Regions from separate parts of the Paenibacillus sp. A14 genome, predicted to be linked through region 2. Evidence: predicted binding sites of a transcription regulator. Region 2 holds the regulator's gene; each other region holds the start of a gene.

Region 1 (2,207 bases), on a different contig from region 2:
CTTCTCCGGACTGTCCAGCCTCAGTTGGTATCCGGTCCCGTCTTCGGTTCCCACGATAAATTCCTTGGCGGACGACTTCTTGCAATATTCGAGAATCGCGGTCGTGCTGCCTACGAAATCACCCATCGCTACGACTTCCGGCCGGCATTCGGGGTGAACGACGAATTCCGCTTCCGGATGCTTCGCCTTCATCTCGACCACGTCTTTCACGGTCAGCATATCGTGGGTGTTGCAGTACCCTTCCCAGATAATCATTTTTTTGTCCGTATGCTGCTGGACATAGTGTCCCAGGTTCTTGTCGGGGACCCAGATAATCTCATCCGCATCGACCGAGTTAATCACCTTCACGGCATTGGAGGAGGTGCAGCAAATATCCGTCTCCGCCTTGACCTCGGCCGAAGAGTTAATATAGGTGACCACTTTGGCATTGGGGTGCTGCGCTTTAAGCTTTCTTAAGCCATCCACGTTCACCATATCCGCCATCGGGCAGCCGGCCCGTTCATCGGGAATGAGCACCGTCTTGTTCGGCGCCAAAATTTTTGCGCTCTCTCCCATAAAATGAACGCCGCAAAACACGATCGTTTCCGCCTCGGTTGAGGCCGCCTTTTGAGCGAGCAAAAAGGAGTCGCCGCGAAAATCGGCCACTTCTTGAATTTCGTCGCGCTGATAATAATGCGCCAAAATAATTGCGTTGCGTTCCTTCTTAAGCTGAACCAGCTTCTCCCGAAGCTCCCGGTTCATTTCCGCCTTCCGCTCCCGTGCTAGAGCCTCCACCTGACATCCTCCCCTGTATGCGACCGCGGTGTTTCCCCGCGCTTCTCTCTCATCCGCATCCCTATAGTAATGTTTGTGCAAAAATACGCATACTTGCCGTCACGTCAACGTACCTAAATTCACACGGCTGTGTTAACACCTAATTTACACAAGCGAATTAGGGCTGTCAATCGATCCGGGAAGGAAAGCTCAAATTTAAATTAAATCAGGCCGGATTCCCAAATTTAGGTGGAATGAAGTAAGAGTACGGAGTATTTAACGTGAAAACCTCCCGCTAATAAGCCTCCATACGGCCACTAGCGTTGCATTAAGCAATTTGAATCTCGTGCAGGTAGATAAGGGCCTTATGCGGCGCTATTTTGTCGAATTCGGCTAGATGATGTGAAATTGCGGCTTTTTGGGGTCCAATTTTTGGGAAAAGCAGGCCGACCCTGATTTTGGGTCCCTGCAGATTTGCAGGAAATCCTCATGCCAAATGAGTCAACATGGGACAATGGTAATCTAACGGCCTTTAAGCCATGAATTCGCAAAAAATCCGGGAAACAGACTTTGTCTGTCCCCCGGATGATATCCAGCGTCGCTTATACGGTTGGCGGCGTGCTGCCCCCCGGGCCTTGCCCGTTCCCGTCTTTGTTGTCCCCGTCCGGCGTTACATCGCGCACCGTACTTTCCGGCGCGTCGACCGTCGGGTCGTTCGAGACGTCGTTCGTGCTGCTGCCAGGGATCTCGTTCGGAATGTCTCCGGTTGGTCCCGCAGGGGCCGGATCCTCGGTCTTGCCTTGAATCCGAACGCGCACGTCGCCGACATTGTCCACGATAGGCTCGCCCGGCTCGGTCGTGCCGCTTCCGCTGTCGCCTTCGCCGTCTTTGCCGGCTTCCGGCGCATCCAGCAGACGCCCATGCTCGATCAATTGCTTGATCTGATCCAGGTCCAGCGTTTCCACCTCAAGCAAGGTCTCGGCGATCAAGCGAACTTCCTCGGCATGCTCCGTCAACAGCTTCTTACAACGCTCATACGACTCGTTGATGAAGCGCTGCATTTCCTGATCGATCTCGTAAGCGATCTGATCGCTGTAATTCTGTTCGTGCCCGATATCGCGGCCCAGGAACACCTGGCCTTGCGATGTGCCGAATTGCATCGGACCGAGCTTCTCGCTCATCCCGTATTCGACGATCATGCTGCGCACGATGCTCGTCGCCTGCTGGAAGTCGCTGTACGCCCCGGTGCCGATTTCGCCGATGAACAGCTCCTCTGCAACCCGGCCGCCCAGTAGGCCCGTGACCTTGTCGAGCAGCTCTTGCTTCGTCACCAGCATGCGGTCTTCCTTCGGCAGCATGATGACATATCCGCCGGCGCGGCCGCGCGGTATAATCGTCACCTTGTGTACCATATCGGCGTGCTCCAGAAAGTAGCCTACAATCGTATGGCCCGC
Region 2 (2,207 bases):
TAAAAGACGATGAGCACGACTACGGCTATGACAGCCTGATCACCGATATCGGCGGGCTGCTGAAAGATCTCGCCACCGAGCGGGAAGCGCTTCGCTTTTTTATCAAGCTTGAAGACTTAAGCACGGTCTACTGGATCGAGAGCAATGGCAATTACCGCAGCAAATCGCTGCAAATCTTTGCGGTGCCGATCGATGTGAGCACCCAATTGAAGGAATTTTTCTTCAACAAGAAGAAAAGTGTAGTGATGACTTCGGCGACCCTCTCGGTCGACAAGTCCTTCCAGTACATGATCGATCAATTGGGGCTGACCGAAGCGGCGGAGCAGGAGCGGCTCAACACCTCTATGCTTCCGTCCCCGTTTAATTACCGGGAACAGGCCTTACTTGTCATTCCGCGGGATTTCCCGAGCGTGAAAGGCAGTGTCGGAGACGACCATTTTGTCTCTACGCTCGTTCGGTCCTTGGCCGATACGGCGATCGCCACCCACGGGAGAATGCTGGTCCTGTTCACGTCATACCGGATGCTGCGGCAGGTGTATGATCCGCTGAAGGAGCTGCTTGCCGGACAGGGGATCACCGTAATCGGGCAGGGGATGGACAGCGGAAGCCGAACGAAGCTGACCCGCCGGTTTCAAGGACAGCAAGCCTCAGTTCTGCTTGGCACGAGCAGTTTCTGGGAAGGCGTTGACATTCCCGGCGAGGCCTTGACGAGCCTGGCAATCGTTCGCCTGCCGTTCCAGCCTCCGAACCATCCGCTGGTGGAGGCGAAAAGCGAGAGGCTGCAGCAAGAGAAGAAGAACCCGTTCATGAAACTGTCCGTTCCCCAAGCCGTTATCCGCTTTAAACAGGGTTTCGGCAGACTGGTCCGGTCCTCGCAGGACCGCGGGATCGTGGTGGTTTATGATACTCGGATCTTGGAATCCTATTACGGTAAATACTTCTTGTATTCTTTGCCCGGACCGAAAATGGAGCATATGCCGTTGGAGCAGATGGTGCCTCGAATTTCGGAATGGTTAAACGCCGGGGAATCGTAAGTGTTCCTCAAATCGTGTAAGTAGGGGGAAATTTGATGAAATCGGAAAAAATTTCGGATGCAGTGGTTCGCCGCCTGCCGGTGTACCTGCGCTTTCTCAATGAACTCAGCCGCCGGGAGGTGCCTACGGTCTCTTCGCAGGAACTTGGGCAGAAGCTGGATTTGAATCCGGCGCAAATCCGTAAAGACCTGGCTTACTTCGGAGATTTCGGGCGCAAGGGAATCGGCTACGACGTAACGTATCTGATCGAGAAAATTCGCCAAATTCTGAACCTGGATCAGCAAATTAATGTAGCTTTGATCGGGGCCGGTAATCTTGGCCACGCGTTGTCCAATTATAACGCGTATGTGAAAGATAATATGAAAATTGTAGCGGTCTTTGACGCATCCCCCCACAAAATCGGGACGCAGATCAACCATATTACGATTCAGCCGATCGAGGAGCTGGTGGATACGGTGCGGAGCAGCAACATCCGCATCGGGATCATCACCGTACCCGATGTGGAAGCGCAGCGGGTTGCCGATCAATTGGTGGCTGCGGGAATCGGAGCGATTTTGAATTTTGCGCCAACCATCCTTAAGGTGCCTTCGGAAGTGCGCGTGCATGCGGCGGATTTCACAACCGATTTGATGAGTTTGGCTTATTATCTGGATGGCGGAAAGGAACATACGGAACATGACGCGAAAATGGCTGATTAAAGACGGTACCTTCGCGGTGCCGGATCAGAAAACCCCGATCATCCGGGGCTATATGCTGGTCGAAGGAGACCGGATCACATACGTCGGAACGGAGCGCCCGCAAGGCGTGGAAGGGGCCGAAACGTTTGACGGCAAGGGGCTGTTGTTTCTCCCCGGGTTGATCAATACGCATGGTCATGCGGCGATGTCGCTCTTGCGCGGCTATGGAGACGACATGGTGCTTCAGGAGTGGCTGCAGGAGAAAATGTGGCCGATGGAAGCGAAGTTTACCGGCGAGGATGTATATTGGGGAACGGCCTTGTCCGTGCTGGAGATGCTAAAGGGCGGAACGACCACCTTTTTGGATATGTACGACCATATGGAACAGGTAGCTTCCGTCGTGGATCAATCGGGAATCCGCGCCGTATTGACTCGCGGCGTAATCGGGCTCTGTCCTCCTGAGGTGCAGCAAAGCAAGCTGAACGAAGCGGTGAGC
Region 3 (2,207 bases), on a different contig from region 2:
GCGGAATTCAACCGTTATACCAATTCTCCGATCGCCAATTACAAAGGGGAAATCTATAATCTTCCCTTTAATATGAATACCTTCAACAAGCTGTGGGGAACAGCTACTCCGGAGGAAGCCCAGCGAAAAATTGATGAGCAGCGAAAAGCGGCTGGGATTACGGAGCCCCAAAATTTGGAGGAACAAGCGATTTCTTTGGTCGGAACCGATATTTACGAGAAACTCATTAAGGGTTACACGGAAAAACAATGGGGAAGATCCGCAAAAGAACTGCCCGCGTTTATCATCAAGCGTCTGCCCGTCCGGTTCACGTATGACAATAACTACTTTAACGACCGCTATCAAGGCATTCCGGTCGGCGGTTATCGGGCCATCATCGAGAAGATGCTTGCGGGAGCGGACATCGAGCTGAATGTCGATTTTTTTGCCGTCAGAAGCGAGCTTGAACAGCGGGCCAGAAAAGTCGTTTATACCGGTATGATTGACCAGTACTACAACCACCGATACGGTGTACTCGAATATCGAAGCTTGCAGTTTGAAACGAAAGTGCTGGATACAGCCAACTTCCAGGGAAATGCCGTGGTTAACTACACGGACCGGGAAACGCCTTGCACCCGCATTATCGAGCACAAGCATTTTGAATTCGGCACGCAGGATAGAACGGTCATTACGGAGGAATATCCGACGGAGTGGAAGCCCGGTGATGAGCCGTATTATCCGATCAACAACGAGAAGAACAATGAAATCTACCAACAATACAAAGCGCTAGCCGAGGAGGAACGGAATGTCATTTTCGGCGGACGGTTAGCCACGTACAAGTACTATGATATGCATCAAATCATCGGAGCTGCTTTGGCGGCGGTCGATCGGGAGTTTGAAGAAAGCTAGGCCCGTCGGTAACAGAAGCGGGGCTTATTACTTGAAAAGCAAGACTCGCCAGGCCCTACGCTTGGCGCGGTCTTGCTTTTTTCTTGCACAGACAAACTTCACAACGGTTGTGAAATACTTCACAATAAATAAGATAAACCAGTGGTATAGTGAAAACGGTGAATTCGGAGAGCCGGATGCTCCCGGGTAGCCTAAATAACTAGAGATATTAAAGTGGAGGGTTCAACATGAAAAGGAAAGCATCAGCATCGCTCATCCTCATCCTCTCGCTTATGCTCGTGATCGCGGGTTGCGGCGGCGGAAACCAGAATCAAAAGGAGAGCCAAAACCAAGGTGGCGCGCAAAAGGAAGCCACCGCACAGGAAACGCAGAAGGCAGAAGCCGTTTCGGGCGCATCCGAGAAAAGCTACACCCCGTTCGACCAACTGAAGGACAGCTACGATATCATCATCGTCGGGGCGGGCGGAGCCGGAATGTCGGCCGCGCTGGAGGCTAAAGCCAGCGGCATGAACCCGGTGATTTTCGAAAAAATGCCGGTAGCCGGCGGGAATACAACGAAATCCTCGTCAGGCATGAACGCATCGCAAACCAAGTTCCAAAAAGAGCAGGGCATTGAGGACAGCAATGATCTGTTTTACGAGGAAACTTTAAAAGGCGGCCACGGCACCAACGACAAAGAAATGCTCCGCTTCTTCGTGGATCATTCCGCGGAAGCGATCGATTGGCTGGACTCTATCGGAATCCGCTTGAACAATCTTACGATTACGGGCGGCATGAACGAAAAACGCACGCACCGTCCGGAAGACGGCTCCGCGGTAGGCCAATACCTCGTCAGCGGTTTGGTGAAAAATGTGCAAGAGCAAGGCATTCCGCTCTTTGTGAACGCCGATGTCAAGGAGATTACCCAGCAGGACGGAAAGGTGAACGGCGTCAAAGTTCTTTTTAACCAAGCGGACGAGAAAACCATTACCGCAAAAGCCGTAGTGGTGACTACCGGCGGATTCGGCGCCAACATGGACATGATCTCCAAAGTCAGACCCGATTTGAAAGGATATGTAACGACGAACCAAATCGGCAGCACCGGGGACGGCATTCAAATGATTGAAAAATTGGGCGGAACCACGGTCGATATGGATCAAATCCAGGTTCACCCGACGGTACAACAGGAAAAATCCTATCTGATCGGGGAAGCGGTTCGCGGGGAAGGCGCGATCCTCGTCTCCAGCGAAGGCAAACGGTTCACCAACGAACTGGATACCCGCGATAAAGTGACCGCCGCCATCAACGGGCTTACTGAAAAATCAGCTTATCTTGTCTTC
Region 4 (2,207 bases), on a different contig from region 2:
CCGTCTCTCAATCGAGCCACAGCGGCAACCGGCTTCTTACGCGTGCTTGCTTAGCGGCGCGGCCACGGCATCGCCGGAGGCCTGCTCTTTCTTTCCTCCATCTTTCAGGTATGCCGCCCAATACGCGCCGGCGACGAACAGGGCGCCTCCCGTCAGGTTGCCGAGCCAAACCGGCACAAAGTTTTTGAGGTACTCCCCCCAGGAGAAATATCCCTCAAATATCGCCGCCGGAATCAGAAACATATTTGCCACAACGTGCTGAAATCCGATAGCGACAAAGGCCATCGTCGGGAACCAGATGCCGAGGATTTTACCGCTCATATTGTCAGCCCCGTAAGAAAGCCAAACGGCCAGCGCCACCAGCCAGTTGCAGCCGATCCCGGACACAAAGGCCTGCACGAATCCGGCATCCAGCTTATGTCCGGCCATATCCACAAGCTTCTCGAGGTACGCGCCTTCCGCGGTCAATCCGACGATATGACCGAAGAAATAGGCGACAAACAGAGCGCCGACAAAGTTGCTCAACGTAATGAGCACCAGGTTTTTGCACATCTCCCCGGCTGTGATCTTGCGCGCCATCCGCGACAGCGGCACAGCCATCATATTTCCGGTCAACAGTTCGCCTCCGGCAAGCAGCACGAGGATCAGGCCGATCGGGAACACCGCCGCGCCGATAAAGGTGGCGAAACTGCCCCACTCCTTCGGCGCGCTGGCGATCACGCGGATATCCAGCAAAAATCCAAGCGCGATAAAGGCCCCGCCCAAAAAGCCCAGAATCAGCACCGTCAACAGCGGATTGTGGGCTTTCTTTACGCCCATTTCCACCGTCACTTTCGCAATTTGATCCGGTTTGTTGTAAGCCATTCTCTCCATTCTCCTTTAGAAGCAGTTCATAAACTGCGGTCTTTACGTCCATTGTATCTTGGCCCCTGGTGCGGATAAGTAACATAAGTCACGTTACCGTTTTCAAAAGTGAAACATTTCACAATTTTAACCACAAAAAATGCTTGGAGCTGCTACACGCCCCCTTATCCCTCAATCGGCTACCCAAATGGGTATTGGGCGAGCTTATGCCGAAAATGAAAAACAGCCACCCGGGGTTGAAACCGAGGCGGCTGTGATATACAAATCGGCTAAATTTTAAACGGTAACGGCCTTGCGGGCCGGCACTTCCGGCAGCGCACCCAGTCCGGCACTGTTGAGGAAATTCCACGGTTTGTTGTAGTGCGGCTGGAAGAAGAAGTCGACGAACGCCAGTTCCTCCATTTTCATGCCGTTTTGGATACAAACCGAAATCGTGTTGATCGACTGGGTCAGATCCACCTTCGACATGATTTGAGCTCCGAGAATCCGGCGCGTTCCTTTTTCGTAAACGACCTTCAGCATAACCGGTTCATGGGTCGGCATAAATTCCGGACGGTAGTTATCGGTAATCATGACCGCTTCCGCGTCGATGCCCGCCTCTTTGGCCGAGGCTTCCGTCATCCCGGTACCCGCGATATTGTCCTCATAGATTTTAATCCCCGATGTGCCTTGCGTTCCCATATATTTAACGGTCGGCGTAACCAGGTTGCGGGCAACCAGGGTACCCATCCGAACGGCGTTAGTGGCCAGCGGAATGTAAGCATGCTCCCGGGTCGGGTTGTAAAAGACCGCACAGCTGTCGCCCGCTGCGTAAACGTCAGGCTTGCTCGTCCGCATGTACTCGTCCACGATGATTGCTCCGTTGCCCAGCATGTCGACTTGACCTTTCAACAATTCGGTGTTCGGGCGGAAGCCGATGCACAGAATCACAAGATCGGCGGTATATTCGCCGCGGTCCGTGACCACTTTGGTTACTTTTCCTTCCTCGCCGACAAACTTGGTCACTTTTTGGTTCAAAGCCAGAGTGATTCCATGCTCACTGAGCGATCCTTCGATTTTGTCCGTATACTCGGCGTCGAGGTACTTGCTGAGGATGCGCTCTTCCGCATCGATCAACGTTACCTTTTTCCCGTTCAATTGGAAGGCTTCGACCAGTTCAACACCGATGTAACCGGCACCCACCACAACGATATGATTGGCTTGTTCCGACTTTTCTATGATGGTGTTCGAGTGATTGAAGTTCTTCGAGAGCAGGATATTTTCGAGCTCAATGCCTTCGAATTTCGGAACGACCGGCCACGATCCCGTCGTCACAATCAGCTTGTCGAACGTATCGTCAAATT

What was found. Region 2 encodes Rex, which represses fermentation and respiration genes when NADH is low (regulators of the CRP and FNR family bind a similar motif). Its sites were predicted from a motif close to TTGTGAAATATTTCACAA; they were not measured.
Region 1: the regulator Rex is predicted to act here: its motif matches at 848-865, upstream of nadA (quinolinate synthase NadA).
Region 3: the regulator Rex is predicted to act here: its motif matches at 996-1,013, upstream of V4U88_RS20250 (flavocytochrome c).
Region 4: the regulator Rex is predicted to act here: its motif matches at 971-988, upstream of V4U88_RS05375 (formate/nitrite transporter family protein).

The regions. Positions count from the first base shown of each region.
Region 1 covers NZ_JBAGJD010000012.1:14,768-16,974, forward strand. The annotation lists gene nadA (quinolinate synthase NadA) at 1-774, opposite strand, end outside; gene ftsH (ATP-dependent zinc metalloprotease FtsH) at 1,356-2,207, opposite strand, start outside.
Region 2 covers NZ_JBAGJD010000001.1:408,124-410,330, reverse strand. The annotation lists gene dinG (ATP-dependent DNA helicase DinG) at 1-1,034, shown strand, start outside; gene V4U88_RS01960 (redox-sensing transcriptional repressor Rex) at 1,070-1,732, shown strand; gene V4U88_RS01955 (amidohydrolase) at 1,710-2,207, shown strand, end outside.
Region 3 covers NZ_JBAGJD010000008.1:154,950-157,156, reverse strand. The annotation lists gene glf (UDP-galactopyranose mutase) at 1-888, shown strand, start outside; gene V4U88_RS20250 (flavocytochrome c) at 1,116-2,207, shown strand, end outside.
Region 4 covers NZ_JBAGJD010000002.1:207,450-209,656, forward strand. The annotation lists gene V4U88_RS05375 (formate/nitrite transporter family protein) at 37-864, opposite strand; gene V4U88_RS05380 (FAD-dependent oxidoreductase) at 1,141-2,207, opposite strand, start outside.